One region of the Streptomyces sp. NPDC093984 genome, then DNA from elsewhere that is predicted to be linked to it. Evidence: riboswitches for the same ligand, from Rfam matches in the RefSeq annotation. Region 1 holds a riboswitch; each other region holds the start of a gene.
What was found. A riboswitch is a leader RNA that binds a small molecule or an ion and turns the genes downstream of it on or off. The one in region 1 is predicted to bind cyclic di-AMP.

Region 1 (7,372 bases):
CCGCCCGGCCCACAGCGGTCGCCCCCCGCCGCCCTTCCGGGAAGCCTGGACGGGTGGTGCAGCAAGCAGGCGAGCGGTGGTCATGGGAGCAGGACGATCCCGACGAGCGGCGTGGGCCCGATGGGCCGTGTGAGGAGGAGGCCGAGGACCACGAGCGGTCGCGCGGGCGTCTCTCCGGCCGTCACGACGGGTCGGGCGGGCGTCCCTCCGGCCGTCACGACGGGCCGGGCGGGCGTCCCTCCGGCCGTCACGACCGGTCGGGCGGGCGTCCCTCCGACCGCGGCAACCGGTCCGCCGGGTGCCTCCCCGACCGCGAGGACCGCCTGTCGGGCCGATCCGGCCGATCCGCCCGGCTCCTCGGAGCCCCCGGAACCCCCGGAGCCCCCGTGCCCGACCCCGGCGCCCCGGTCTCCGCCCCCGGCGCGAGGCCCCTCCCGGTGCCGGCGCACGGAGGGGCCGAGGCGGAGGCCGCCACGGAGGCCGAGGAGCGGCGGATCTCGTACGCGCGGGCCTTTCTGCGGGCCCTGCCCGGGCTGCTGATCGTCGCCGGGGTCTGCTTCGACCTCTTCGCCCCGTTCGACTACGCGGCCGGCCCCCTCTTCACCGCCGCGCCGCTCGTCGCCGCGCCCCTGTTCTCGTTGCGCGGCACCGTTCTCACCGGCACGGCGGCCGTCGTCGTGGTCCTCGCGGTCCACCTCGGGCTCGGCGTGCTAGGAAAGGCGGGCGAGGTCACCGAGGTGGCCACGGTCGTCACCGTCGCCGCCCTCGCCGTCCTCATCAACGTTCTGGTCCGCCGCAACGTCGCCCGCCTCGCCTCCGCCCGCCAGATCGCCGAGGCCGCGCAGCGTGCGGTGCTGCCCGAACCCGCCGCCCGGATCGGCGGGCTGGACATCGCCGCCCGCTACGAGGCCGCGCAGGCCGACGCGTTCATCGGCGGCGACCTGTACACCGTCCAGGACTCCCCGCACGGGGTACGGCTCGTCGTCGGCGACGTGCGCGGCAAGGGCATGGGCGCCGTGACCGCCGTGGCCGTCGTGATCGGCGCCTTCCGGGAGGCCGCCGAACAGGAGCCGACACTCGAGGCCGTCGCCCAGCGCCTGGAGCGGGCGCTGTCACGCGACCGCGCCGGACGCGAGGGGCCCGACGCGTACGAGGGGTTCACCACCGCGGTCCTCGCCGAGATCCCGCACGGCTCCGGCGTCGTCCGCATCGTCAACCGCGGCCACCCCGCCCCGCTGCTCCTGCTCCCGGACGGTTCCCTGCGAGAACTTCAGGCCCGCGAGCCCGCGCTGCCGCTCGGCATGGGCGACCTCGGCGTCTGGCCCGACCGGGTGGAGGAGTGGGACTTCCCGCCCGGCTCGACGCTGCTCTTCCACACCGACGGCGTCTCGGAGGCACGGGACGCGCACGGCCGGTTCTACGACCCCGCCGTCCGCCTCGCGGGACGGGTCTTCCCCGGGCCCGGCGCCCTGCTGAGCACCGTCACGCGCGAGGTCGCCCGGCACACGGGTGGCCGCGGCACGGACGACATGGCTCTGCTGGCCGTGCGCCGGCCCGGGCGCCCCCTGAGCGCGGTGACGACGAGTGAGTGAGCCATGTCCTTCCGCATAACAACTGACGTACGGTCAATACCTATGAGGTCGCTGAGACGGGGGCGACTCGCCCGATTTCCTCCGTTCAGGCCATGAAAGTCCTGGTCGGCGGCGGGAACGGATCTGCCTGAACGGCTTGGAATACAGGCCTCGGGTCTATTAACGTTCGATAACGCAGCGCGGTCGTCCCAGCCGTCACCGAAGGCGGCTCCGTGCGCGCCTGCCGAATCCCGCGAGGGAACCGGGGAACCACCACCTTGGGGTGAATCACGCGGATACCGCCGTTCCGTACGGCCGGTATACGCGCGTAGGAGACCTTCCTGCTCCGAACCCGTCAGCTAACCCGGTAGGCGAGACGGAAGGAAAGGAGTGCGCCCACGTGGCGTTCAACCGGCCTGCCCAGAACACCTCGTTCGCCCCGAACGGTACTCAGACGCTCGACGTCGCACCCGGCATCGACGAGGGCCCCTGGGAGGAGTGGAACCCCACCGAGGACTCCATCCGCCCCGTCCGCGGCCGGCACCGCGTCGTCAAGCAGCGCGGGGGCGGGCTCGCCCGCAGCTCCACCGTCCTCGGCGTCGGTGTGATGGCCGCCGTCGGCGCGGGCGGCATGGCCACCGCGCAGTCCGGCAAGCCGCCCGTGTCCATATCCCTGCCGGACCTCTCCTCGGTCACGGAATCCGCCAAGGCGCTCATCGGCGACGACTCCGGCGCCCCCAAGAGCTCGGCCACCGCTCTCAGCAGCGTCGGCCGGACCGACGCCGGGGAGGCCACCGACGCCGCCGGTTCGAAGGGCGCGGGCGAGGCGCTGCGCGCACGGATCATCCAGCAGGCCGAGTCCCAGCAGGACCGGATCGCGCAGGCGGCGGCGCAGGCCGCCGAGGACGCCGCCGTGAAGAAGGCCGCCGCCGCGGCGGCCAAGGCGCAGGACGACGCGCAGGCCAAGGCCGCCGCCGAGAAGAAGCAGGCGCAGGAGGCCGCGCGGCTCGCCGCACTCGCCCGGCAGTTCACGCTGCCGACCTCCTCCTACACCCTCACCTCCCGCTTCGGCGACGCCGGTGCCATGTGGTCCTCCGGCTTCCACACCGGCCTGGACTTCGCCGCGCCCACCGGCACGCTCATCAAGGCCGTCCACAGCGGCACGATCACGGAGGCGGGCTGGGCCGGCTCCTACGGCTACCGCACGATCCTCACCCTCGACGACGGCACCGAGCTGTGGTTCTGCCACCAGTCGTCGATCAGCGTCACGGTCGGGCAGAAGGTCAGCACGGGCGACGTCATCGGCCGCGTGGGCGCGACCGGCAACGTCACCGGGCCGCACCTGCACCTGGAGGTCCACCCGAACGGCGGCGCCGCCATCGACCCGCTGGCCTGGCTGCGCGGCAAGGGCCTCAACCCCTGACCCCACCCCCGCGAAGAGCCTGATCGTTTGCAAGATCTTTGCGGGCTTCCCGGAAGACGCCGGCCCGGTCCGGGCGTTGGCACAGGGCATGACTTCTCTTCGCAAGCTGGGCTCTTCCGATCTCGAGGTCTTCCCGCTGTCCCTCGGCGGCAACGTCTTCGGCTGGACCGCCGACGAGACGCAGTCCTTCGCCGTCCTCGACGCATACACGGAGGCGGGCGGGAACTTCCTCGACACGGCCGACTCGTACTCGGCCTGGGTGCCGGGCAACAAGGGCGGCGAGTCCGAGACCATCATCGGCAAGTGGGTGAAGGCGCGCGGCAACCGTTCCGACGTGGTCATCGCGACCAAGGTCAGCCAGCACCCCGACTACCAGGGCCTGACCGCCGCCAACATCAAGGCCGCGGCCGACGCGTCCCTGCGCCGTCTGGACACCGACTACATCGATCTCTACTACACGCACTTCGACAAGCCGGAGGTGCCGGTCGAGGAGATCATCGGCGCGCTCGACGAGCTGGTGAAGGCGGGCAAGGTGCGCGCCATCGCCGCCTCCAACATCTCCGCCGAGCGCCTGAAGGAGTCCCTGGACTTCTCGGACCGCGAGAACCTGGCGCGGTACGTGGCGCTGCAGCCGCACTACAACCTGGTCTCGCGGGACACCTACGAGGGTGCGCTGCAGGACCTCGCCTCCCGTGCGGGGCTCGCGGCGGTTCCCTACTTCGCGCTGGCCTCGGGCTTCCTGACCGGCAAGTACCGGCCGGGTACGACGGTGGAGTCGGCGCGTGCGGAGGGCGCGGCCAAGCACCTGGCGACCGAGCGCGGGCAGCGGGTCCTGACGGCCCTGGACGAGGTCGCCGAGGCCCGGGGCGCCGAGATCCCGACGGTGGCGCTCGCCTGGCTGGCGGCCCAGCCGACGGTCGCGGCACCGATCGCGTCGGCGCGGACGGTGGAGCAGCTGCCGGCGCTGCTGGCCGTCGCGGACCTGACGCTGACGGACGAGGACGTGGCGAAGCTGACGGAGGCGTCGGCGTAGCCCGTCGGACGGCGGAATCCGGCGGTGCCGAGACCGCGTCAACTCCTAGGTGCGATAGGGGTTGTACTCCGGATACGGCACCGCCTGACCGTACTGCGGCATCGCAGGACCGTACTGCGGCACCGCCTGACCGTAGTGCGGCATCGCCGGGCCGTACTGCGGCGCCACCGGGCCGTACTGCGGCGTCCCCTGGAAGGCCGCGTGCCCGTACCCCGGCCACACCGGCGGAGCCACCGGTGCCGTCGCCCGGGCCGCATACGCCAGCGCCGGCCGCGCCACCTCCCGGCGCGCCCACAGCTCGGTCAGCAACTCCCGTTCCCGTACGACGAAATCGGCGCCCGTCCGCCCCCGGCGCCCCCGGTGGCGCAGGAACGCCAGCGACGTCGCGTACGCCTCGTACCGCGCGACCGACCGCGCCGCGTCCTTCCCGAACTGCTGCCTCGCGTACTCACGTGCCAGCCGCCGCGCCCGCATCGAACCGAGCACGAACGGCTCCACCGGCCCCATCCACCCGGCGACCACGTACGCGGGCAGCTCCTCCCGCACCGTCCGCAGCTCCCGCTGACGCGTCCAGATGACCAGCCAGGTCAGCAGCCCGAACGCGGGCACCATGAACGACGCGTACACCGCGAAGAACCCGTACTGGCCGAACGTGGACGACCCGTTCCACATGGAGTGCATGCCCATCGCGAGCAGCAGCCCGCAGAGCGGCGTCAGCACCCGCCGGACGTGCTGGCGCTCCGCGGACAGCGCGGCGATGCCGAAGCCGATGCCGGTGAGCACGGTGAACAGCGGGTGCGCGAAGGGTGACATCACCACACGGACGAAGAAGGTCGCGGCCGTGACGGACGCCAGCCCGCTTCCCCCGCTCATCTGGTCGGTGCCGAAGGCCGTGCCCAGGTAGAGGATGTTCTCGGTGAAGGCGAAGCCGGTGGCGGTGACGCCGGCTATCACCACTCCGTCGACGATCCCGGTGAAGTCCCGTCTGCGGAAGAGGAAGACCAGCAGCACGGCCGCGGCCTTCGCGGACTCCTCCACGATCGGCGCTATCACGGTCGCGCCGAGCGTGTCGGCGCTGTGCGGATCGGCGGTCGCGGTCGCTATCCACCGGGTGGCGAAACTGTTGGCGACGATCGCGATGAGCGCGGCGGCGCACGCGCCCCAGGCGAAGGCGAAGATCAGGTTCCGCCAGGGCCCTGGCGCCACCCGGTCCAGCCAGCGGAAGGCCGCGATGAGCAGCGGCACGGGCAGCACCGCGAGACCCAGCCCGACCAGGAAGCCCTCGGTCCCGGTCTGCTGCCGTACGAGGGCCAGGATGACGAGCCCGGAGAGCGCGAGGAGCGTGATCAGCGCCCCGTACCGCACCCACCGCCTCTGCCACCAGTGCGGGTGCCCGAACGAGCCGGCGGCTGCGTTGCCGCCCGGGTGAGTCGGGTACGGGGGAAAGGTGGCCACGGCATCGACCCTAACGAGACGGGGGCGCCGCCCGCGACGGTGTCCAACTTCACGCGCGGACGCTCAGTCTTCGGCGGTGTGCTGGACGCGGTGCTGTACGCGCCGGAAGAGCAGGTCGTTCACGACATGACCCTTGTCCAGACCCTGCCCCTCGAAACGGGTCAGCGGCCGGAAGTCGGGGCGTGGCGCGTACCCGCCGCCGGGCTGGGTGTTCTCGAAGGCCGGGTGTGCGGTGAACACCTCCAGCATCTGCTCGGCGTACGGCTCCCAGTCCGTGGCGCAGTGCACCAGCGCGCCCGGCTTGAGACGGCTCGCGGCGAGCGTGAGGAAGTCGGGCTGGATGAGCCGCCGCTTGTGGTGGCGCTTCTTGGGCCAGGGGTCGGGGAAGTAGACGCGCAGCCCGTCGAGGGAGTCGGGGGCGAGCATCTCGCGGAGCAGAATGATCGCGTCGCCGTTGCCGACGCGGATGTTGGTCAGTCCTGCCCGGTCGGCGAGGGCCAGCAGGTTGCCCTGGCCGGGGGTGTGCACGTCGACGGCGAGGACGTTGGTGTCCGGGTCGCCGGCGGCCATCTCCGCGGTGGCCTCGCCCATGCCGAACCCGATCTCCAGCACGACGGGGCGGCTGTTCCCGAACAGCTCGGCGAGGTCGATGACCCGCTGCCCGTCGATGTCCAGCCCCCACTTGGGCCACAGCCGCTGCAGCGCGTCCGCCTGCCCGGCCGTCACCCGGCTCCGCCGCGGCTGGAAGCTACGGATCCGCCGCTCGAAGTGCGATCCGGCGGGATCCGCCTTGGGCCCGTCGGGAAACCGGGGCTCCCCCTTGGCCCGGGTGTGCCGAATGGACGCGCCGGCACCACGACCGGAGCCGCCGGCGGGGGTGACCTGGGAGTCTTCGGGAGCGAAGTTGAGGGAGTCAGACACAGTGCGACCAATTTTAGGGCCTACCGAGCTGCGGGCAGTCGTGCCGCCGACCCTGCGCAGCCGGAGGCACCCCGTAGCGCCGGGATGCCCGACCCACTCCCGCCCAGCTGCACCCCCCGCCACGCTCAAGTCCCGCCCAGCACGACCAACGCCCGCCGCGCCACCTCCCGCCCGATCGCCAGCGAAGCGGTAGCCGCAGGGGACGGCGCGTTCAGTACGTGCACCGCCCGCGCCCCCTCCCGGATCAGGAAGTCGTCCACCAGCGTCCCGTCCCGCAGCACCGCCTGCGCCCGCACCCCGGCGGGGGCCCGCACGAGGTCGTCCTCCCGCACCGCGGGCAGCAACCTCCGCACGGCCTCGGTGAACGCCCCCTTCGACACCGACCGCCGCAGCTCCCCCGCCCCGTACCGCCAGTGCCGTCGCGCGATCCGCCACGACCCCGGCCACGCCACCGTCGCGCCCAGCTCCCGAGGTCGTACGACCCCCCAGCCGTACCCCTCGCGGGCCAGTGCCGGCACCGCGTTCGGCCCGATGTGCACCTCTCCGTCGATCCCGCGGGTCAGATGCACCCCGAGGAACGGGAACGCCGGATCCGGCACCGGATACACCAGCCCCCGCACCAGCTCGGGCCGGCGCAGCGTGTAGTACTCGCCCCGGAACGGCACGATCCGCACCTGGGGGTCGTCCCCGGTCAGCCGGGCCACCTCGTCGCAGTGCAGCCCGGCGCAGTTGACCAGCACACGCGCGCGGAGCACCGTCCCGTCACCCGTGCGTACGGCGACCCCCAGCGAGGCCCGCCGGTCGATCCGGACCACCTCCGCCCCGTACCGGATCTCCGCGCCCGAGGCCTCCCCGAGCTGCCGGGCGACCGCCACGAAGTCGCAGATCCCGGTGGTGCCCACGTGGATGGCCGCGAGCCCCTGCACCTCCGGCTCGTACTCCGCTATCTGGGCGGCGCCCAGCTCCCGT
Region 2 (7,372 bases), on a different contig from region 1:
GCGTACGGCCGGCGCCGATCACGGCGACCGCGCCGGGTGCGAGCAGCCGCTGCACGGACCGCGCCTCGGCCCGCTGCTCCCGGGCGCGCTGGACGGCCAGCGACCGGTCGGTGGGCTCCAGGTCGAACTCGAGGCGTACGACACCGTCCTCGAAGCTGCGCTTCTGCTGGTACCCGGCGTCCGTGAACACCTTGATCATCCTGGTGTTGGCGGGCAGCACCTCGGCGGCGAACCGGCGGATGCCGCGCTCCCTGGCCACCGCCGCGATGTGTTCGAGCAGGGCGGAGGCGACGCCGCGTCCCTGGTGCGCGTCCTGCACCAGGAAGGCCACCTCGGCCTCGTCGGCAGGCGAGGAGGCGGGCAGGCCGTCGGTACCGATGCGGTCATAGCGTACGGTTGCGATGAACTCGCCGCCGACCGTGGCCGCGAGTCCCACCCTGTCCACAAAGTCGTGGTGCGTGAAGCGGTGGACGTCCTTGGCGGACAGACGCGGGTACGGCGCGAAGAAGCGGTAGTACTTCGACTCGTCCGAGACCTGCTCGTAGAAGCTGACGAGGCGCTCGGCGTCATCGACGGTGATGGGCCTGATGCGCGCGGTGCCGCCGTCGCGCAGCACCACGTCGGCCTCCCAGTGGGCGGGGTACTCGTGCCGGTCCGACGTGGTCTGCATGGGCCCCAGAGTAAGGCTCGCGTCCGTAGGCGGCGCGAGGCAGGCTGAGGGGACCGGTCCCGGCCCGCCGGGGACGGGACGATGCCCTTCCCGGGCACGCTTCACCTATGGAACACTGGTCTAGACAACCCTGATACACCTGAAGGGCAGCAACACATGGCTGAGCGCCGCGTCAACGTCGGCTGGGCCGAGGGTCTCCACGCCCGCCCCGCCTCCATCTTCGTCCGGGCAGCCACGGCCTCCGGCATCCCGGTGACGATCGCCAAGGCGGGCGGCACCCCCGTCAACGCCGCGTCCATGCTGGCGGTTCTGGGCCTCGGCGCCCAGGGTGGCGAGGAGATCGTCCTGGCCTCCGACGCGGAGGGTGCGGACGCCGCGCTCGACCGTCTGGCCAAGCTGGTCGCCGAGGGCCTCGAGGAACTCCCCGAGACCGTCTGACCCTTCGGGCAGCAGCACCCCGCTCCAGCCGCGTCGCCTTCATGGCGGCGCGGCTTTTGTCGTTGCCGGGCATGCTCCCGTCCGGGAGGGCGAGAACCGGCGACGACGGCAGTCCGGCGCAGGGAACGGCGAGAAAGGCGCACGCAATGAAAAGGGCACACGGCGCATTCGTCACGCACGACTAAATTCACAGACGACGCACCGGAACGGCGCACGCCGAATTTAAGGACGCACGCCGAAAACAGGCAGCCGAAAATAGGCCTCAGCCGAATATCCCTCTTTGTATACGGTGCCTGTGTTAAAGCCGGAGCGCCGACGTGTTTACGGGGTGTTGCGAAGTCCTCACACGGTCCGGGCGGTCCGTCCCGCCGGGAAAGCGGAGCCGGTGCGCGGCCGTGGAGCGCTCCGTGTGCAGCGCCGTGATCGCCCGCGCCCGCTCGCCGTCCCCGCGCGCGACGGCGTCAACGATGCCGCCGTGCTCGGCCCAGGACTCCACGGGGTCGGCCGGCGCGTCGACCGCGTACATCCATGTGATCTTGTGCCGCAGCTGGGCGAGCGTCGAGGTCAGCGCCGGGCTCCCGCAGGCCTGCGCCAGCGTCTCGTGGAACCAGCCGCCCAGGGAGCGCAGATCCTCGCTGTTGCCCCTCCTGGCCCGCTCCTGGCCCAGTCTGACCAGGCCGCGCAGCACCTTGAGATGGGCCTCGGTACGCCGCTGCGCGGCCCGCGCGGCCCCGAGCGGCTCCAGCAGCATCCGCATCTCCAGCAGGTCGGCGGCCTCCTGCTCGGTGGGTTCCGCCACGCACGCGCCCGCGTGCCGGCGGGTGACGACGAAGCCCTCGGCCTCCAGGGTGCGCAGCGCCTCGCGCACGGGGACGCGGGAGACGCCGTAGCGGCGTGCGAGGAGTTCCTCGGTGAGTCGGCTGCCGCGCTCGTAGACACCCGCGACGATGTCATCACGGATCGCCGTGCAGACCGAGTGCGCCGGAATACGCATGACCGACCTCCGCCTTAATCCCCGCGAAACGTACGCGATTGACGCGTGTTCAACCGACTCTATTGCAGTGGGCCGGAATTTCCGACGGCGGGCCGGAATCCAGGGATTTTTTTTGGACACACAGCCGTTCGAAAGCCGACGACGGCCCCGGCTGAAGCCGACGACGGCCCCGGCTGATCAGCCGGGGCCGTCGGGTGCGGGCGCTACTGTCGCGGGCGCGGCCGTCAGACGTTCACGCCGTGCGAGCGCAGGTAGGCGACGGGGTCGATGTCCGAGCCGTACTCGGGAGTGGTCCGGGCCTCGAAGTGCAGGTGCGGCCCGGTGGTGTTGCCGGTGGACCCGGCGAGGGCTATCTGCTGGCCGGGGGTGACGTGCTGACCCACGAAGACGCCTATGGACGACAGGTGGCCGTACTGGGTGTAGGTGCCGTCGTTCATCCTGATGACGATCTGGTTGCCGTACGCGCCGCCCCAGCCGGTCTGGACGACGGTACCGGCGCCGACGGCGTGCACGGGCGTGCCCGTGGCGGCGTGGAAGTCGATGCCGGTGTGGGAGCCGGAGGACCACAGGGAGCCGCCGGTCTTGTAACCGGTGGAGACGAAGGAGTTGGAGATCGGCGGCACGAACGCGTTGAGACGCCTGCGCTCGGCCTCGCGTGCGGCCCGCTCCTTGGCCTCGCGCTCCTGGCGGGCCTTCTCGGCGGCCTTCCTGCGCGCGGCCTCCTCGGCCCGCTTCTGTTCGGCGGCCTGCTTCTGGGCGGCGGCCTGTGCGCCGATCTTCTCCGCGACCGAGTCACCGAGGGTGAGGGCCTGGAGCAGCCCGGTCTGCTCGACGGGGGCGCCGGCGGCGTGGGCCGGGGCGGCCAGGGTGCCGATGACACCGGTGGTGGTGAGCGCTGCCACGCCGACGGCGTTCGCAGTCGTACGCTTCACACGGCTCGGGCGACGGTGCTTCCCGGTGGCGCAGGTGAACGCCATGAAGTGGCTGGTCCTTTCCTTCCCTCTCGCCTACCGGGTTAGCTGACGGGTTCGGAGCAGGAAGGTCTCCTACGGGCTCGCGCCCGATTCACCCCAGGGACTGTGGTTTTGGGTCCCCGGCTCCCCTGGCTCGCGCCGTACGGGGACTCGGCGATGACTGTCCGGTGCCGCGGGTGCGGCGCACTGCCTGACGGACAGCCCGAATGACGCTAAGCGGACCGTCTTTCAATCAGCAAACGCAGGACGGGGTTTGTAGCGCATCCCACAGGGCAGAGAGGCAACCTCTGTGGCAATACGGACAAACCCGCCAATGGGCGGGGCCCTGGTGAACGGAAAGTCACCAGGGCCCCGGGACGGGCGCGGCGCACGCGCGCGTGCGGTGCGCTCTACTCGGCGGCGACGACGCTCACTTCGCCGATGCCGAGCGCCTCTACGGGCTCCTTGATCTGCGCGGCGTCGCCCACCAGCACGGTGACGAGGCGATCCACCGGGAAGGCGTTCACCACGGCCGCGGTGGCCTCCACCGTGCCCGTGGCGGCCAGCTGCTGATACAGCGTCGACTGGTAGTCGTCCGGCAGGTGCTGCTCGACCTGGTCGGCGAGCGTGCTCGCGACGGCCGCCGCCGTCTCGAACTTCAGCGGTGCCACCCCCACCAGGTTTTGTACGGCGACGTCGCGCTCGGCGTCCGTCAGGCCCTCGGCGGCGAGGGTGCGCAGCACCTTCCACAGGTCGTCGAGCGCCGGGCCGGTGTTCGGCGTGTCGACGGAGCCGCTGATGGCGAGCATCGCGGCGCCCGTGCCGTCGGGCGCGGAGCGCAGCACCTGCCCGAAGGCCCGCACCCCGTAGGTGTAGCCCTTCTCCTCGCGCAGGACGCGGTCCAGGCGGGAGGTGAGGGTGCCGCCGAGGCAGTACGTGCCGAGCACCTGGGCGGGCCACACGCGGTCGTGGCGGTCGGGCCCGACACGGCCGATGAGCAGCTGTGTCTGGACGGCGCCGGGACGGTCCACGATGATCACGCGGCCGGTGTCGTCGGCGGTCACCGGGGGCACCGGACGCGGCTTGGAGGGCTCCCCCGTCCAGGCGCCGAGGGTGTCGCCGAGGAGCTCGTCCAGATCGATCCCGGTGAGGTCGCCGACCACGACCGCGGTGGACGTCGCGGGGCGCACATACCGCTCGTAGAAGGCACGGACGGCCGCGGCGTCGATGTTCGCGACCGTCTCCTCGGTGCCCTGACGCGGGCGCGACATGCGCGAGGACGCCGGGAACAGCTCCTTGGAGAGCTCCTTGGCGGCGCGGCGGGCCGGGTTGGCCATCTCGTGCGGGATCTCGTCGAGGCGGTTGCGCACCAGGCGCTCCACCTCGCTGTCCGCGAAGGCCGGCGACCTCAGGGCGTCGGCGAGCAGTCCGAGCGCCTTGGGGAGGCGGGAGACCGGCACCTCCAGGGAGAGGCGGACGCCGGGGTGGTCGGCGTGCGAGTCGAGGGTGGCGCCGCAGCGCTCCAGCTCGGCGGCGAACTCCTCGGCGGAGTGCTTGTCCGTGCCCTCGGAGAAGGCGCGCGCCATGATCGTGGCGACGCCGTCGAGGCCGGCCGGCTCGGCGTCCAGGGGCGCGTCGAGGAGCACCTCGACGGCGACGACCTGCTGACCGGGGCGGTGGCAGCGCAGCACGGTCAGGCCGTTGTCGAGCGTGCCGCGCTCGGGCGCCGGGAACGCCCAGGGCCGGGCCTCGCCGGGCTGGGGCTGCGGGTGGAACTCCATGGTCGCGAGCTCGCTCACTTCGCCGACTCCTCGGTCTCGTCGGTGGTCTCGGCAGCTTCCGGGGCCTCGGCCGCGACCGGCTCGTACACGAGCACCGCGCGGTTGTCGGGGCGCAGGCGGGCCTTGGCGATCTCCTGCACCTCCTCGGCGGTGACCTCGAGCACGCGCTTCACGGCGGTCAGGGCGAGCTGGGGGTCGCCGAACAGCACGGCGTACCGGCACAGTTCGTCGGCGCGGCCCGCGACCGTGCCGAGCCGGTCCAGCCACTCGCGCTCCAACTGGGCCTGGGCGCGCTCCATTTCCTCGGCCGTCGGGCCCCGCTCGGCGAACCGGGCGAGTTCCTCGTCGATGGCGGTCTCGATGACGGGCACCTCGACGTCGCCGGAGGTCTTCACGTCCAGCCACCCCAGCGAGGGCGCCCCGGCGAGCCGCAGCAGGCCGAACCCGGCGGCGACGGCGGTGCGGTCACGGCGCACGAGCCGGTTGTACAGGCGGGAGGACTCGCCGCCGCCGAGGATCGTGAGCGCCAGGTCGGCCGCGTCGCACGCGCGCGTGCCGTCGTGCGGCAGCCGGTAGGCGGCCATCAGGGCGCGCGCCGGAACCTCCTCCTCGACGACCTCCCGCAGCTGCTCGCCGATGATCTCGGGCAGCGAGCCGTCGCGCGGCTGGGGCTTGCCGTCGTGGGACGGGATGGACCCGAAGTACTTCTCGACCCAGGCGAGGGTCTGCTGGGGGTCGATGTCGCCGACGACGGACAGCACCGCGTTGTTCGGCGCGTAGTAGGTGCGGAAGAACGCGCGCGCGTCCTCCAGGGTGGCCGCGTCCAGGTCGGCCATCGACCCGATCGGCGTGTGGTGGTAGGGGTGGCCCTCGGGGTAGGCGAGCGCGGTCAGCCTCTCGAAGGCGGTGCCGTAGGGGACGTTGTCGTAGCGCTGGCGGCGCTCGTTCTTCACGACGTCCCGCTGGTTCTCCATGGACTCGTCGTCGAGCGCGGCGAGCAGGGAGCCCATGCGGTCGGCCTCCAGCCAGAGGGCGAGCTCCAGCTGGTGGGCGGGCATGGTCTCGAAGTAGTTGGTGCGCTCGAAGCTGGTGGTGCCGTTGAGCGAGCCGCCCGCTCCCTGCACCAGCTCGAAGTGGCCGTTGCCCTTGACCTGGGCGGAGCCCTGGAACATCAGGTGCTCGAAGAGGTGGGCGAGACCCGTGCGCCCCTGAACCTCGTGCCGGGAGCCGACGTCGTACCAGAGGCACACCGCCGCGACCGGGGTCAGATGGTCCTCGGAGAGCACCACGCGCAGGCCGTTGGCCAGGCGGTGCTCGGTCGCTGTCAGGCCCCCGGAGCCTGCCTCGGCTGTGGCCGTGTGACCCATGGGCATGTACGTCCCTTCGATCGCGGAAGCTGTCGCGGAAACCGCGGTTTCCTGCCGGTCCTGTCACTGTATGCAAGCGTGCCGACCGGTGGCGAAGTTCCCGGGCGGCGTACGCCGAGAGCGAGACCATGATTACGGGGGGTGGGGGACGCTCGCCGTTGACGCGTCGGGCGGCCGGGACGGTCGTGATCGCCGTCGGGCCGGTTTCACGGCCCCTCGGAAGGGCCCCGGTCCCCGTTGTCGGTGCGGCGGTCCACAATGGTCGGCGTCAGACTCGTTTCCATGCCCAGCACAGACGGTGAAGGAGCCGGCAGCGATGGCCCGCCGCAGCACGAAGACCCCGCCACCCGACGACTCGTACGAGGAGAAGATCCTCGACATCGACGTCGTGGACGAGATGCAGGGCTCCTTCCTCGAGTACGCGTACTCGGTCATCTACTCAAGGGCCCTGCCGGACGCCCGCGACGGCCTCAAGCCGGTGCACCGGCGGATCGTCTACCAGATGAACGAGATGGGCCTGCGCCCCGACCGCGGCTATGTGAAGTGCGCCCGCGTCGTCGGCGAGGTCATGGGTAAGTTGCATCCGCACGGCGACGCGTCGATCTACGACGCCCTGGTGCGCATGGCCCAGCCCTTCTCGATGCGCGTGCCGCTGGTCGACGGCCACGGCAACTTCGGCTCGCTGGGCAACGACGACCCGCCGGCCGCCATGCGGTACACCGAGTGCCGGATGGCCGAGGCGACGGGTCTGATGACCGAGTCGATCGACGAGGACACGGTCGACTTCGCGCCCAACTACGACGGCCAGGAGCAGGAGCCGGTGGCCCTGCCCGCCGCCTTCCCGAACCTGCTGGTGAACGGCGCGTCGGGCATCGCGGTCGGCATGGCGACGAACATGCCGCCGCACAACCTGCGCGAGGTGATCGCGGCCGCCCGCCATCTGATCAGGTATCCGAACGCGGACCTGGACGCTCTGATGAAGCACGTCCCGGGCCCGGACCTGCCCACCGGCGGCCGGATCGTGGGGCTGCCCGGGATCCGCGACGCGTACGAGACGGGCCGCGGCACCTTCAGGATGCGGGCCACGGTCTCCGTGGAGGACGTGACGGCACGCCGCAAGGGCCTCGTCGTCACCGAGCTGCCCTTCACGGTCGGCCCGGAGAAGGTGA
Region 3 (7,372 bases), on a different contig from region 1:
CCCCGTGAAGGAGAACTCCGCCTCCTGGTCGCCGGAGATGACCTCCGGTTCGACGCCGAGGATGTCCACCACCCCACGGACGAACTCGTCCCGGTTCTCCGCGTCCCGGGACGCGGAGGTGGCGACGAAACGGACCCGCTCCGCGCCGTGCTTCCCGATGACCTCGGCGTACTCCCGGCAGGCGGCGAACGTGCGCTCCAGCGCCTCGGGGGCGAGACGTCCGGTGCGGTCCACGCCCTGCCCCAGCCGGACGATGGTCATCCGCCGCTCCAGGTCGACCAGTTCGCCCGTGTCAGGGTCCGCGTCCGCGACCAGGAGCCGGATGGAGTTCGTACCGCAGTCGATGGCGGCGACCCGCGTCACTTGGTGTCCTCCTCGGAAACCTCGGCCCCCACGCACGAACCCTTGCGCCACCACTCCGGCAGCATCGCGATCGCCTCGTCGCCGAGCGGGTTGACGCCCGGTCCGGCCGCCAGGGAGTGCGCCACGAGGACGTGCAGGCACTTCACCCGGTCCGGCATGCCGCCCGCGCTGGGGAAGCCCTCCAGGACCTCGATGGCGTCGCGGCGGGCGATGTAGTCCTCGTGCGCGGCGCGGTAGGCGGCGGCCAGTTCCGGGTCCGTGGCCAGGCGCTCGGTCATCTCCTTCATGACGCCGTCGGCCTCCAGCGTGCCGATCGCGGAGGCGGCCTTCGGGCACGTCAGGTAGTACGTCGTCGGGAACGGGGTGCCGTCGGGGAGCCGCGGCGCCGTCTCCACGACGTCCGGCTGCCCGCAGGGGCACCGGTGCGCGATCGCGCGCAGCCCGCGCGGGGGGCGCCCGAGCTGCTGCTTGACGGCCTGGACGTCCGCGTCCGTCGGCTCGGTGCGCGGGGTGGGCGGCGGAGGGGTTTCCATGGCTCTCTTTCGGGCTGTCTTTCTCATGGGTGCGTCAGGGTGCGTCGGGGAGCGTCCGGGCGCGTGACGGACGCGTCAGGGCGCGGTGCGCTCACCGGCCGGGCCGTCGGCCCTGTCCGCCTTGTCGGCCCTGTCCACCGCGTCCCAGAGGCCGGCGTACCAGGGGCGTACGGCCGTCGTACGGTCCGCGCGCGACTGCTTGACCGCGTCCGGGTCGATCACGATGTAGCCGGTCTCCCCCGGCATCACATAGTGCAGCCGCTGCCGGATCTGCTGCTCCGCGTAGGCGTCGTCCTGCCAGCGCGCCTTCAGGTCGCGCAGCTGTTCGACGCGCTTGCGGGCCTGCTCCTGCTGCCGCTCCAGGTCGGCGATCTCGCCGCGCTGGGAGACGTACTGCCGCATCGGGTAGGCCAGCGCCACGATCAGCGAGCACAGGACGAGGGCGAGGAGCGCGGCCCGGCCGGTGAGCCGGGAGCGGCGGGCCTGGCGCCGGGTCTGGGAGCGGTAGACCCGGGCGGCCGTCTGCTCGCCGAGCAGCCTGAGCCTGGTCGCGGTGGAGAACCGGTCGCGGTCCTTCCCGGCCATGTCTCCCGCCTCCCCTTCACACGCGCGTACGTCCCCGCACACGGTACGGGACCGAGTACGGGGACGTACGTACGACCGGCCAAGCCTTGCCCGGGCTTGCCCCAGCGGCTTGCTCCGGCCTCGTCTCAGCCCTTGAAGCGCGGGAAGGCCGAACGGCCGGCGTACACCGCGGCGTCGTCGAGGATCTCCTCGATGCGCAGCAGCTGGTTGTACTTGGCGACGCGCTCGGAGCGGGCCGGGGCACCGGTCTTGATCTGGCCGCAGTTGGTGGCGACGGCCAGGTCGGCGATGGTGACGTCCTCGGTCTCGCCGGAGCGGTGGGACATCATGCACTTGAAGCCGTTGCGCTGGGCCAGCTCGACGGCGTCCAGGGTCTCGGTCAGCGAACCGATCTGGTTGACCTTGACCAGCAGGGCGTTGGCCGCGCCCTCCTCGATGCCGCGGGCCAGGCGCTCGGGGTTGGTGACGAACAGGTCGTCGCCGACCAGCTGGACCTTGTCGCCGAGCTTGTCGGTGATGACCTTCCAGCCGGCCCAGTCGTCCTCGAACAGCGGGTCCTCGATGGAGACGAGCGGGTAGGCCGCGACGAGCTCCTCGTAGTACTCCGTCATCTCGGCGGCGGAGCGCTCCTTGCCCTCGAAGAGGTACTTGCCGTCCTTGTAGAACTCGGAGGCGGCGACGTCCAGGGCGAGGGCGATCTGCTGGCCGGGGGCGTATCCGGCCTCCTTGATGGCCTCGAGGATGAGGTCGAGGGCCTCGCGGTTGGAGCCGAGGTTCGGCGCGAAGCCGCCCTCGTCGCCGAGGCCGGTGGCGAGGCCCTTGCTCTTCAGGACCTTCTTCAGCGTGTGGTAGACCTCGGTGCCCCAGCGCAGCGCCTCGGAGAAGGACTCCGCGCCGATCGGGGCGATCATGAACTCCTGGATGTCCACGTTGGAGTCGGCGTGCGAGCCGCCGTTCAGGATGTTCATCATCGGCACCGGCAGCAGGTGCGCGTTCGGGCCGCCCAGGTAGCGAAACAGGGGCAGGTCGCTGGCCTCGGAGGCGGCGTGGGCGACGGCGAGGGAGACGCCGAGGATCGCGTTGGCGCCGAGGGAGCCCTTGTTGTCGGTGGCGTCCAGGTCCATCATCGCCTGGTCGATCAGGCGCTGCTCGGTGGCGTCGTAGCCGACCAGCTCCGGGCCGATCTGCTCGATGACGGCGAGGACGGCCTTCTCGACACCCTTGCCCTGGTAGCGGTTGGGGTCACCGTCGCGGAGCTCGATGGCCTCGAAGGCGCCGGTGGAGGCGCCGGACGGGACGGCGGCACGACCCGTGCTGCCGTCGTCGAGGCCGACCTCGACCTCGACCGTGGGGTTGCCTCGGGAGTCCAGGATTTCCCGGGCTACGACGACGTCGATGGACGGCACGAGCATCTCCTTCTTGGATGTGACGCTGGAAGTGCGGGGCTGTCTGCCTTGCGGCTGTGCCTTGCGACTAGAGCCTAACCGCCCCGGGCTGTCGGCCGGCCTACCGACCGTCCCGTGGACAAGGTGACGGTACACATTGTTCCTGCCCGGAACAAAGAGCCGGGGAAAGGTGGGGTGAAATCCGCGCGGCCGGGCGGCGAAGCGGCCGGAGGACAAGGGACCGGAGGACAAAGGGGCCGTAGGACAAAGGGGCCGGACAGCAGAAAGCCCCGCTCCGGCGCGTACGGGGGAACACGCACCGGAGCGGGGAGCCCGTGGGGACGGGGGTGGGCCCTCACGTGACCCCCACGGTGGGGGTCACGACTGGGAGGGGCCGCGGTCCGGCTACCGGGTGGCTGTCACTTCAGGTGCAGCTGCTGGCCCGGGTAGATCAGGTCGGCGTCCTGGACGATGTCCTTGTTCAGGTCGAAGAGCTTCTTCCAGCCGCCCTGGACGTGGTGGCTCGCGGCGATCGAGCTGAGGGTGTCGCCCTTGACCACCTTGTACTCGCCGTCGCCCTTCTTGACCTTCTGGCCGGTCGGGGTGGTGACGGTCTTCTTCGGGGCCGGGCGCTGCGCGGAGCGGTTGGCCGCCTGCTGCTCGGTCGAGCGGGTGGTGGTGCTCTTCGGGGTGGTGCTCTTCGCGCCGCTCGAGGAGCCGGTGGCCGCGGAACCGTTGTACGTGGCGCTGGTCAGGCCCTTGCCGCACACCGGCCAGGCGCCCTTGCCCTGGCCCGCGAGGACCTTCTCGGCGACGGCTATCTGCTGGCCCTTGGTGGCCAGGTCGGCGCGGGAGGCGTAGGCGGTGCCGCCGTACGCGGCCCAGGTGGAGTTCGTGAACTGCAGACCACCGTAGAAGCCGTTGCCGGTGTTGATGTGCCAGTTGCCGCCGGACTCGCACTGGGCGACGGCGTCCCACTGGGCGGCGGTGGCCGCGGAGGCGTTCCCGGCCGCGAGGAGCGGGCCTGCGATGGCAGCGCCGGCGACACCGGCGAGCGCGATGGCACGGGTGGCCTTGGACGAGCGGCGGTGCTTACCGTTGCCGGAACACAGCATGGTTCGTTCCCCTCACCGACGCCTGCGAGGTGAGCTGTCGGGTTCGGGCCGGTTGAGTTGCCCGGCCGTGCCCCTTGCGGGACACGGCTTCACCCCGAGCCGCTTCCGGTCAACTCCCGGACGCGGCGCCTACCTTGGGTCCCCCGCTCCTGCCTACGGCGCTTGACGCGACGACTGTTCCCGTACGGCCGCTGGCAGGATTCGGCGTTGCGACCGCAGGGGCTCGCTGTGGCGAGCGATCACGACCGTAAGCAGTCGATCGCCGGAATTTCAAAGACGATCAGGGCTTATGAGACCCATATCTCACTTTCACCAAACAGGACATTCAGCGCGAAGTGGGTCGCGAACTTCCGCCATACAAGGGGCAGTTCAGGACGACCCGCCGGTCGGGTCGGCGTCGAGGGCAAGGCTCTGACCGGGGAGGATGAGGTTCGGATCGGCACCGACCGTCTGCTTGTTCGCCTCGTACAGCGACGTCCATCCGCCGCTGACGTCAAGGGAGTCGGCGATGGACGACAGATTGTCCCCGGGGCGGACGGTGTACGAGCCGTCGACGGCGTCGCGCGCGTCCGCGGTGCCGCGTGAGGCGTGCCGGCCGGACGCGTCCGACGTACGGCCGCCCGCGGCACTCTCCTCGGCGCTGTCGCCGCGATGACGGCCGGCACCCGAGGCCTCGGCCGAACTCGCCCCCGAGGAGGCATCGTTCTGTGCCGACTTGTCCGACTCATCGTCCTTCGTCGTGGCCGTCGGCGCGCTACCGGACTCCTGTGCGCTCTTGGCGGTGTCGGCGGTCGACCCCCCGGACGAGGGCGAGGGTGAGGAGGGCAAAGCGGATGAAGAGGATGAAGAAGGCGACGAAGTGGTCGACGCGGACGATCCGGGCGAGTCAGACAGGCCGGAGTCGAGGCCGGAATCGGAGGACGATCCGCCGTGGGACGACGAGTCCCCGGCGACACCCGTGTCGACGTCGGCGGAGCCGGAGTCCTTGCTCAGGCCGTTCAGCAGGCCGCAGGTGCCCCAGACCCCGACGCCCCGGGCCGCCAGGACCTTCTCGGCGACCGCGATCTGCTGCGAGCGGCTCGCCTGGTCGGGGGTCGGCGCGTAGTCGAGACCGCCGTACTTGTCCCAGTCGTCCTGCGTCAACTGCAGCCCGCCGTAGTGGCCGTTGCCGGTGTCCGCGCTCCATGAGCCGCCGCTGACGCACTCCGCGACCTGGTCCCAGGTGGTGCCGGTGGCCGCGCTCGCGCCGGTGGCGCCGAGCAGCGGGATCGCGATCGCTGATCCGGTCACCCCTGCCGCGACGAGGAGAGCCGGAGCCTGACGGGGGCGACGGTGACGACCGTTCCCGGAGAGCATGCGGTTGCCTTTCACACGACAGCATCGACCGACGCGACGGCCGTGGCGTGCGGACCGCCGCGTTGCTGCGTGAACGTATCGGCACTAGATCGCTTGTCACAAGTTAATGCAGCGCAGATCACGTGAAGATCACAGAGGTGAGATCCTGTCATCTTCTTGTGACCGTCGGAGTGTTCGCATGTCATGTCCGGATGTCGGCGGGAGCTTCGTGACCTTTCTCCGGTACCGGTGTGAACGCCACGGGCAGCGTGCGCAGGCCCCGCATGATGAGTCCGCCGCGCCGGCGCAACGCGGACGGGTCGACCGCGAGCCGCAGGTCCGGCAGGCGCGTCAGGAGCGTGGCGAGCGCCGTCTGTCCCTCCAGGCGGGCCAGGGGCGCGCCCAGGCAGTAGTGGATGCCGTGCCCGTACCCGAGGTGCTGGTTGTCGCGGCGGGAGAGGTCGAGGACGTCCGGGTCGGCGAACCGCGACGGGTCCCGGTCCGCGGCGGCCAGGACCACCAGGACGGGGTCGCCGGGGGCGATGTCCTGCCCGCCGATGGTGAGCGGCCTTGTGGCGAACCGCCAGGTGGCCAGCTCCACCGGGCCGTCGTAGCGCAGCAGCTCCTCGACGCCCGTCTCCAGCAGGTCGCGTTCCCCGGCGGCGAGCGACCGCTGCAGACGGGCCCGCTGCCCGGGGTGCCCGAGGAGCGCGAACGTGCCGTTCCCGATGAGGTTGACGGTGGTCTCGAACCCGGCGAAGAGCAGGATGAAGGCCATCGCGGCGGCCTCGTTCTCGGTGAGGTGCTCGCCGTGGTCGGAGGCGCGGATCAGCCCGGAGATGAGGTCCTCGCCGGGGCCGGGCTCGGCGGGCAGCGCCAGGCGCTTGCGGTGGATGAGGTCGGCGAGGTAGCCGCGCATCTTCTTCACGGACCGTGCGACGCCGCCCCTCGGTCCTCCCCCGTGGCGGATCATCATCCCGGCCCAGTCCCGGAAGTCGTCCTGGTCCTCGCGCGGGACGCCGAGCATGTCGCAGATGGCGTAGATGGGGAGCGGGAAGGCGAACTCGTGGATGAGGTCGGCCTCTCCCCTGCCCGCGAACCGGTCGATGAGCTGGTCGGTGAGTTCCTGGACCCGCGGCGCGAACTCCGCGACACGCCGGGGCGTGAAGGCCTTGGAGACGAGCCGGCGCAGCCGGGTGTGGTCCGGCGGGTCGATGTTGAGCAGATGGGTCATCAGCTCGGCCTTGCGCTCGCCGGGGATGCCGGTCTTGCCCTTGGCGTGCGCGGGCTCGTCGTGATGCGCCGGGTTCTTGCTCAGCCGCGGGTCGGCGAGGGCCTGCTTGGCGTCCGCGTACCGGGTGACCAGCCAGGCCTCCACACCGCTCGGCAGCCTCGTCCGGTGCACGGGGGCGTGCTCCCGCAGCCAGGCGTAGGCGGGGTACGGGTCGGCGGCGAACTCCCAGGTGAACAGTTCGGGGGCCGGGGAGGCGGACTGGCCGTTCACTTCTTCGAGCCCCCGCTCTCCACCTCCCGGATCGCGTCCCGGTACGCGCGTGCCGCCGCGCGCAGGGCCGCCTCCGGGTCCACGCCCTCCGCCTCCGCGCGCGCGGCCAGCGCCAGCAGCTCGTAGCCGATGCCGTCGCCCTGCGGGAGCGGGACCTGAAGGCCCGCCGTGCGGACGCGGGAGTGCAGCTTCGCGGCGAGGGCGAGGCCCGGCTGGCCGAGCGGGATGCCCTCCGTCACCGACGTGCGCCGCTTCTCGACCGCCTTGGTCCGCAGCCAGTGCTCCTTGACCTCCTCCGGCGTCGTCGCGCTCTCGTCCCCGAACACGTGCGGGTGGCGGTGGATCAGCTTGGTGACGATGCCGCCCGCCACGTCGTCGATGGAGAAGGGCGCCTCCGGGTGCTCCTCGGCTATCCGGGCGTGGAAGACGACCTGGAGCAGGACGTCGCCCAGCTCCTCCCGCAGCTCCTCGCGGTCGCCCGCCTCGATGGCCTCGACCAGTTCGTACGCCTCCTCGATGCCGTACTTGGCCAGGCCCAGGTGGGTCTGCCGG
Region 4 (7,372 bases), on a different contig from region 1:
ACGTGCCGCGCTGGCGCGACAGCGACGTGTACACGGAACTGGAGCGCGACGTCATGGAATACGCCGAGGCGATGACGGCCACCCCGCCCGCCGTCGACGACGCCCTCGCGGCCCGGCTCCTGAGCCGGCTGGGCGAGCCCGCGTTCGTTGAGCTGACGGCGATGGTCGCGGTGGAGAACCTGCGCTCGCGCATCAACGCCGCGCTCGGACTGACGAGCCAGGGCTTCAAGGACTCCTGTGACCTGCCGCCCGTGGGGGAACGGCGGACGACCTCCGCGCGGTAGCGGTCACTCCCAGAGCATGGGGTTCCGGCCGGCTTCGGCGACCGCCGTGCCGGCCTTCCAGAGGAAGCGGGTGACTCCTTTGAGGCTTCGGTAGGCGGGTGTCCGACGGGCCGGACGAGCGGCCCCGGCCCTGCGGGTCCGCCGCGCTCGGCTCCTGGGCGAGCCCCGGGTCCTCGCCCGTGAACCGCGGCGGCGGGCGCCTCGACGTCGTCGACGGACAGCTCCGCAGTCGCCGCCGAGATCGTCGGCACGGGCTCCGACCGCGTGGACGCCCCGGTCTGGGCCATCGGCGGCAGGGCGCGGTCCGGGTGGCTGAGGGCTGCCGCCCCCAGCCACCGGCCCCGGGCTCCGCCCCCGGATCCACGCTTCGGCCTGAACGGCCTCCCCCCTCCCCCGAGCTCTTCGAGCAGGGGGACTCGCAGACCAGCTGAATGATGCCGTCCGGTGCAGCCGGTTCGGGCACATCAGCCCCTCCGGCGGTCGAGGAGTGGAGGCCCGGGCCTCACACCGCCTGCGCGATCCGCACCCTGATGTCGTCCGGCGACAGCGTCCCCTTGGCCACCACCCGGTCCCCCGACGACTCTCCGCGCAGCCGCCGTCCGATCCACGGCACCAGGTACTCGCGCGCCCAGTGGATGTCGTCGCGCCGTACCTCGAACGTGCCGCGCGGCGGCAGGGGCGGCCACGGCTGGTCCGGATCGGCCGGTACCTCCATGCCGAGAACCTGGCCCGCCCGCAGGGCGACGCGGGTGTGGCCCTCGGGCGAGAGGTGGAGACGGTCGTCGTCCCAGGCGCGCCGGTCCTGCACGGACTTGAGCGACCACAGGTCGAGGACCGGGCAGCCGTACCGGTCCGCGATCGCCCGCACATGGCCGTTGTAGGTGGCGATCTTTCCGCGCAGATGCTTGAGCACCGGCACGTCCCGTGTGTCGAACCCGGTGGTCACCATCACCGTGCCGACGGCGGACGTCAGGACCGCGACGGCCCGCTCGAACCGCTCGGCGACGTCGTCGGGGTCGGTGCCCGGCCGGATGATGTCGTTGCCGCCCGCGCAGAACGAGACCAGGTCCGGAGCCAGTTCGACGGCCTTCGGGACCTGGTCCTCGACGATCTGGTCGAGCAGTTTGCCGCGCACGGCGAGGTTCGTGTACCGGAAGTCGCCCTCGGGCCGCCGGTCGGCGAGGAGGACCGCGAACCGGTCGGCCCAGCCGACGAACTGCCCGTCGGGCCCCGGGTCGCCGACACCCTCGGTGAAGCTGTCCCCCACCGCCACGTACGACCCGATCACTGATCTGTTGTCATTCTTCGAATCGTCTGCCACATCGGTCCATGATTCACCTTGTGATGTGAGCTACGCGACCGTAGGAAAAGGTTGACGGATGGTGAGATAAACCACTCGCCGCATCTGCGCCGATCAGGAATAGGCCTCTGATCGGGGGTGTTGGGCGAGCCGCCGGACGCTGAACCCGGTGATCCGGAAGTGGCTCCAGACCGTCCGGAACGCGAAGTGCCCGCTTGTGTACGGCTCGGAGTCCACGTAGTCGAAGACGAGGCGGCCGTTGTTCCACCACTGGACCCGGCTGCCGTCGGACACGATCCGGACGTGGTTCGGCTCGCCCGCGACGAGCAGCGGCTGCGTGTAGTCGTGGACCAGCGGGCGGACGCCCGGCTCGCCCACGTAGCGGCGCATTCGTGTCGTGGTGTTGGAGTTGGCGCCGTAGCCCACGTAGTACGTCTTCAGGTAGTCGTACTCGGCCAGGGCGCCGCCCCGCGGGGTGGCGAACAGGTCGTCCGGGGAGCGGACGTCGACGGCGTTCCAGAAGTTGTTGAGGTCGGAGACACGGTCGTTCGCGCCGCCGGCCGAGACCGCGGTCGCCGTGTACCCGAGGACGTACGGCCCCTGGAGCCGCTGCCGGAACCAGACCGTGGCGCCGCTCGGTACGTCGATGTCGAGCACCCCGCGGTCGGCCGTGACCGTGCCGCCGTCCTGCAGTTCCACGGCCCACTGTCCGAGTCCGTGCCGGAAGTCGTCGTACGCGAGGAGTCGCCCCCGGCGGTGGCGGGGCGCGGCGTTCGCGGTCGCGGCCGGTGCGAGCGCGGCCAGGGCGGCACCGGAGGCGAGTGCTCCGAAGGCTCTGCGAGTGGTCGTCATGCGGTACGACTCCTTGGGTGGGCGCGGCGGCACATTCAGAAAGCGCTTGCTCCCGATCACTGTGGGCCGTGGTCGCACTCCTGTCGAGACCGCGTGAACGCCGGAGGCCGGACCCCCAACGGGGCCCGGCCTCGCGGAAAATCGCGGCGGGTGGCGTCAGCCGACGGTCACGCCGTGGGAGCGCAGGTAGGCCACCGGGTCGACGTCCGACCCGTAGTCGGGGGTCGTGCGGATCTCGAAGTGCAGATGCGGTCCGGTGACATTGCCGGTCGCGCCGGACCGGCCGACCTGCTGCCCCTCGGCGACGGTCTGGCCGGCGGCGACGGAGATGTGGGACAGGTGGGCGTACTGGGCGTAGCGGCCGTCGGCGAGCCTGATGACGACCTGGTTGCCGTACGCGCCGCCCCAGCCGGCGGCGACCACGGTGCCCGCGGCGACGGCCTGCACGCTGGTGCCGGTCGGGACGACGAAGTCCACTCCGGTGTGGTGGCCGCTGGACCACATGCCGCCCGCGACGTGGTAACCGGTGCCGAGGACGGCACCCGTGACGGGCAGGGTGAAACCGGCGGAGACCGTGGCGGTCCTGGCGGCCTTCCTCGTGACGGCCCTGGACGGCTTGGACTTTGCGGCCGGCGGGGTGGTCGTCCTCGTCGCGGCCCGGGCGCCGTCCAACGTCAGCTTCAGCCCCGGGTGGATGAGCGACGGGTCGGAGCCGACGGCCGAGCGGTTGTCCTCGTAGAGCCTGTGCCAACCGCCGTCGACGTGCTGTTCGCGGGCGATCTTCTCCAGCCAGTCGCCGGCCTCGACCGTGTAGGTCCTGCTGCCGGTCGCCCGGTCCGCACCCTGCTTCACGGTGACGGGAACCGCGGTGGCGGCCTTCTCGGCAGCGGTGGCAATCCCCTGGGAAGCGGTGGCGGTCTCCTGGGAGGCGGTGGCGGCCTTCTCGGCAACGGACGAGGCCGGGGTGGCGGCATGGGCTTCGGCCGCCCCGACCAGGGGCAGCGCGAGCGCGGCGCCGCCGGTTCCGGCGACGGCGAGGGAACGGGTGAAACGCCGGGGCTTGGGACGGCGGTGCTTACCCTTCGCGGGCATGGTGAATTCCTCTCCGGCGCCTGCGAGGTGAGCTGTCGGGTGCGGACTGGAGATGTCCGGCCGTGCTCACGCACGGCTTTACCCCTAGCCGTTCCGGAGACCGGAACAGGCATGGTTCCTGTGGGTCCCCCGCTCCTGCCGGGCATGGGTGTGTGTGCGGGCTCCGGGCGGCGGCAGGATTCGGCGTTCCGTCCGGATGGATGGGGAACGTAAGCGAACAGGACGCGCAGCGACAACTGTTCGCCTCCCGGCGCGCACCTTTCTCATGCTCCTCACCGCAAGCCCCCGGTGACGCTCCGTCGATCCGGCGGCTCGGGGCTTCACCATTTCCCTGGACAATCACCGAATTACATGCACATGGCAACAGCGGAGCGTCACGCCTATGACACTGCTCACGTGCCGGCTCTTCAGAAGCCCTTCATCCAGGCCGAGTTACAAGGAATCAGTCAATCCGGGCACGACGATTTCAAATTCAGACGCAGATTCAGATCCGGCGCAGCCGGATGACCGTCGCATCGAAGTCACCGCGCAGCGCGGGCCGCAGCCCATGATGCAGAAGGACCGCGCCCCGGTGCAGTTCGCCGGTTTCCCGGCATTCGTACGTCGCCGCCGGGTCCAGGCCGCGCAGCCGCAGCGGGGCGACCGGCTCGCCGTAGTGCTGTGCCTGGAGCCAGGCGAGGACGACGCTCTCGTCGCCGAGGACGTACTGCACCGCGCTCAACCCGCCCGCCGGCGGCCGCAGCCGGTACAGGTCACCGCGCTGGACCACGGGCCGGATCTCCTTGTAGAGGCCGACCCAGTCCCGCGCTTCGGCCAGCTCCTCCTCGGTCCACTGCGCGAGGTCGCCGCCGACACCGAGCACCCCGGCCATGGCGCTGACGAACCGGAAGCGCAGCGCGCTCACCCGCCCGTTGAGCATCGCGTTCGGACTGTCGGTGACCCAGGCGGCCATCACCCGGGCCGGATGGATCTGGCTGAAGCCGTGCTGGATGGCGAGTCGGTCGAGCGGGTCGGTGTTGTCGGAGGTCCACACCTGGTCCGTACGGCTCATGACGCCCAGGTCGACACGTCCGCCGCCGCCCGAGCAGGACTCGAAGGCGACATGGGGGTGCGCGGCCCGCAGCCGGTCCAGCAGGGCGTAGAAGGCGCGCACGTGGTCGACCCACAGTCGCTGCGGGTAGGGCTCGCCGGGCCAGCCGGCGTCGGTGAAGCAGCGGTTGAAGTCCCACTTCACATAGTCGATCGGGGCGCTGGAGAGCAGGGCGTCGAGCTGCTCCCAGAGGTACTCCTGGACGTCCTCGCGGGCGAGGTTGAGCACGAGCTGGTTGCGGAACTCCGTCCGCTTCCGCCCCGGCTGGTACTGCACCCAGTCGGGGTGGGCGCGGTAGAGGTCGCTGTCCGGGTTGACCATCTCGGGCTCGACCCAGATGCCGAACTGCATGCCGAGGGCGTGCACGTAGTCGGCGAGCGGTTTGATGCCGGAGGGGAAGCGGTCCGGGTTGGGCCGCCAGTCGCCGAGCCCGGCGCGGTCGCTGGTACGGGTGCCGAACCAGCCGTCGTCGACCACGAACAGCTCCACCCCTATGGCCGCCGCCCGCCGCGCCAGCGCCCCCTGCTGCTCCTCGGAGATGTCGAACTCGGTGGCCTCCCAGGAGTTGTAGAGCACGGGGCGGTCCCGGTCGGCGTCCGGGACGATGTGCGCGCGCTGGTAGGCGTGCCAGGCACGGCTCGCGCCGCCGTGGCCGCCGTCGCTCCACAGTCCCGCGAAGACGGGGGTGGTGTACGTCTCCCCCGGCGCGAGGAGCAGCAGACCCGAGTCGTCGTACCCGGCGCCGCCGGTGATCTGCACCCGGGCGTCCGGGAGCTGGGCGACGGCGATCCGCCAGGTGCCCGACCAGGCGAGCACGCAGCCGTAGACCTCGCCGCTCTCCTCGGTGGCGTCCGTGTCCAGCGCGACCCACGGCAGGTGCTGGTGACCGGTGTGGCCGCGGCGGCTGCCGATGACCTTCTCGCCGTGGGTGAGGTCGGACCGCACCAGCCGGGACTCGGCCGCCCAGCGCCCGTGCAGGTGGGAGAGGCGCCAGCCCTCGCGCTCGGGCAGGGTCCAGGTGGCGGAGTCGGCGCGGAGGAGTTCGGCGGGGGCGGGGCCGTCGTTGGCGAGGGTCACCCAGCGCTCTACGACATCGCCGCGCATCCGGTAGTGGAGGATGATCAGGAGTCCGGCGTCGGTGAAGCGCAGCCGCAGTTCGTCGCCGTCGGCCTCGTACGCCTCGAACGCCCACTCCGTGCCGCGGCGCTCCTCGGTGCGCACGGACAGGGCGGGGCGCACGAAACGGGGGCCGCCCTCGACCGGGTACTCCTCGCGGCCGTCGAGCGGGGACTCGAAGGGCCGGTACGGCGGTGCCGGCAGGGCCGCGAGCGCCTCGGCGTCGGCGAGGGCGATCCGCGGGCCCCAGTGCAGGTGCAGCAGCGTGTCGTCCTCGGCGAGCCGCAGGGCGTAGCTGCTCGTGGGCCCTGACAGCAGCCAGGTGCGGCCGTCCGCGGCGATCTCCAGCATCACATGCCCCCACAGATTCGAACAGGTGCGATCAGGCCTCAACATCATCGGGTGTGAGGTGCCTCGGGGGCAACGCCTGTCCGTCACGCGGGCGCCTGCCGGGGACGATCGCCTGATCACACGGTGCCGTATCGTCGAGGCGCGGCCCGCCGGCGAACAGCGCCGGCGGACGGATGGGAGGAGCCCTCGTGACGCAGCAGGTCCCGTCTACCGAGCCCGAGCTGACCGGCGTACGCAACTTCCGCGACGTGGGTGGCCTGCCGACCGTGGACGGGCGGCGGGTGCGGCGCGGAGTGCTCTTCCGCAGCGGCCACCTCGCGCACGCGACGGAGCGGGACGCGGCATTCCTCACCTCACTGGGCCTGCACACGATCTTCGACTTCCGCAACGCGGCGGACAAGAAGCTGGAGGGCCCGGACGTCGAGCTGCCCGGCGTGCGGAACGTCAACCTGCCGCTGACCGACCCGGCGCACGGCGCCGAGTTCTGGAAGATGGTCCGCGACGGCGACCTGGAGCAGCTGCGCGCGCTGCTCGCCGACGGCAAGGCGGAGAACAGGATGATCCTGTCGTACCGCACGATCATCAAGGAGCGCACGGCCGAGCACTCCCAGGTGCTGCACGCGCTGGCCGAGGACAGCGTCCCCGCGCTGATGCACTGTGCCGCGGGCAAGGACCGCGCGGGGCTCTCGATCGCGGTGACGCTCCTCGCCCTCGGGGTCGAGCGTGAGGCGATCGTCGCGGACTACCTGGAGTCGAACGCGAAGCACCGCCGCTACAAGGTGCGCCGCAACGGCTCGTCGCCCGACGCGTACTCCCCCGAGGTGATGGAGCTGCTCAGCCCCCTCTTCGACGCGCGCGCCGAGTATCTCGCGGCGGCGCTGGAGACCGTCGAGGAGACCTGGGGCGGTGTCGACACCTACCTGGAGAAGGGGCTGCGGATCACGCCCGCGGTGCGGGAGCGGCTGCGCGACCGGCTGCTGGACTGAAGTGCGGTCCGGGGTGGGCGCTCACTTCGCGCCCAGCTCGAACAGCAGGTAGACGAAGGCGGCGAACAGGTGGCCGACCGCGATGTAGACGATCAGCCGCACCCACAGTGCGCGCGGGAACTTCTCCTCCATCACCTTGCGGGGGCGGGATTCCGGTTGCTCGGTCATGGCATCTCTCCAGGGGTGGGGCCGAGGCAGAGCGCGGCGGTCGGGCTCTGCAGCAGGGTGTGGACGAAGAGCAGCTCGGTGCCGTCGTGGTCGGCGGCGGCGAGACGGTGCGGGGTCAGCGAGTCGAAGTGCG

Region 2: linked by a shared signal. The riboswitch ahead of ACIRC0_RS07260 (M23 family metallopeptidase) and the one ahead of ACIRC0_RS19395 (M23 family metallopeptidase) in region 1 are both predicted to bind cyclic di-AMP.
Region 3: linked by a shared signal. The riboswitch ahead of ACIRC0_RS30780 (transglycosylase family protein) and the one ahead of ACIRC0_RS19395 (M23 family metallopeptidase) in region 1 are both predicted to bind cyclic di-AMP.
Region 4: linked by a shared signal. The riboswitch ahead of ACIRC0_RS03060 (peptidoglycan DD-metalloendopeptidase family protein) and the one ahead of ACIRC0_RS19395 (M23 family metallopeptidase) in region 1 are both predicted to bind cyclic di-AMP.

The regions. Positions count from the first base shown of each region.
Region 1 covers NZ_JBIWIM010000004.1:745,035-752,406, forward strand. The annotation lists gene ACIRC0_RS19390 (PP2C family protein-serine/threonine phosphatase) at 387-1,592, shown strand; cyclic di-AMP (ydaO/yuaA leader) riboswitch at 1,804-1,960, shown strand; gene ACIRC0_RS19395 (M23 family metallopeptidase) at 1,972-2,994, shown strand; gene ACIRC0_RS19400 (aldo/keto reductase) at 3,083-4,027, shown strand; gene ACIRC0_RS19405 (PrsW family intramembrane metalloprotease) at 4,073-5,482, opposite strand; gene trmB (tRNA (guanosine(46)-N7)-methyltransferase TrmB) at 5,546-6,403, opposite strand; gene lhgO (L-2-hydroxyglutarate oxidase) at 6,529-7,372, opposite strand, start outside.
Region 2 covers NZ_JBIWIM010000001.1:1,609,770-1,617,141, forward strand. The annotation lists gene ACIRC0_RS07245 (GNAT family N-acetyltransferase) at 1-670, opposite strand, end outside; gene ACIRC0_RS07250 (HPr family phosphocarrier protein) at 827-1,108, shown strand; gene ACIRC0_RS07255 (GntR family transcriptional regulator) at 1,407-2,102, opposite strand; gene ACIRC0_RS07260 (M23 family metallopeptidase) at 2,327-3,079, opposite strand; cyclic di-AMP (ydaO/yuaA leader) riboswitch at 3,092-3,242, opposite strand; gene ACIRC0_RS07265 (M16 family metallopeptidase) at 3,466-4,854, opposite strand; gene ACIRC0_RS07270 (M16 family metallopeptidase) at 4,851-6,209, opposite strand; gene ACIRC0_RS07275 (DNA topoisomerase (ATP-hydrolyzing) subunit A) at 6,520-7,372, shown strand, end outside.
Region 3 covers NZ_JBIWIM010000011.1:35,260-42,631, forward strand. The annotation lists gene ACIRC0_RS30760 (exopolyphosphatase) at 1-363, opposite strand, end outside; gene ACIRC0_RS30765 (DUF501 domain-containing protein) at 360-896, opposite strand; gene ACIRC0_RS30770 (septum formation initiator family protein) at 972-1,481, opposite strand; gene eno (phosphopyruvate hydratase) at 1,607-2,893, opposite strand; gene ACIRC0_RS30780 (transglycosylase family protein) at 3,286-3,981, opposite strand; cyclic di-AMP (ydaO/yuaA leader) riboswitch at 3,986-4,152, opposite strand; gene ACIRC0_RS30785 (transglycosylase family protein) at 4,351-5,337, opposite strand; gene ACIRC0_RS30790 (cytochrome P450) at 5,519-6,820, opposite strand; gene ACIRC0_RS30795 (nucleoside triphosphate pyrophosphohydrolase) at 6,817-7,372, opposite strand, start outside.
Region 4 covers NZ_JBIWIM010000001.1:644,771-652,142, forward strand. The annotation lists gene ACIRC0_RS03045 (carboxymuconolactone decarboxylase family protein) at 1-284, shown strand, start outside; gene ACIRC0_RS03050 (SGNH/GDSL hydrolase family protein) at 787-1,572, opposite strand; gene ACIRC0_RS03055 (DUF6250 domain-containing protein) at 1,699-2,436, opposite strand; gene ACIRC0_RS03060 (peptidoglycan DD-metalloendopeptidase family protein) at 2,593-3,528, opposite strand; cyclic di-AMP (ydaO/yuaA leader) riboswitch at 3,533-3,689, opposite strand; gene ACIRC0_RS03065 (alpha-galactosidase) at 4,013-6,085, opposite strand; gene ACIRC0_RS03070 (tyrosine-protein phosphatase) at 6,274-7,071, shown strand; gene ACIRC0_RS03075 (DUF6126 family protein) at 7,093-7,203, opposite strand; gene ACIRC0_RS03080 (helix-turn-helix domain-containing protein) at 7,236-7,372, opposite strand, start outside.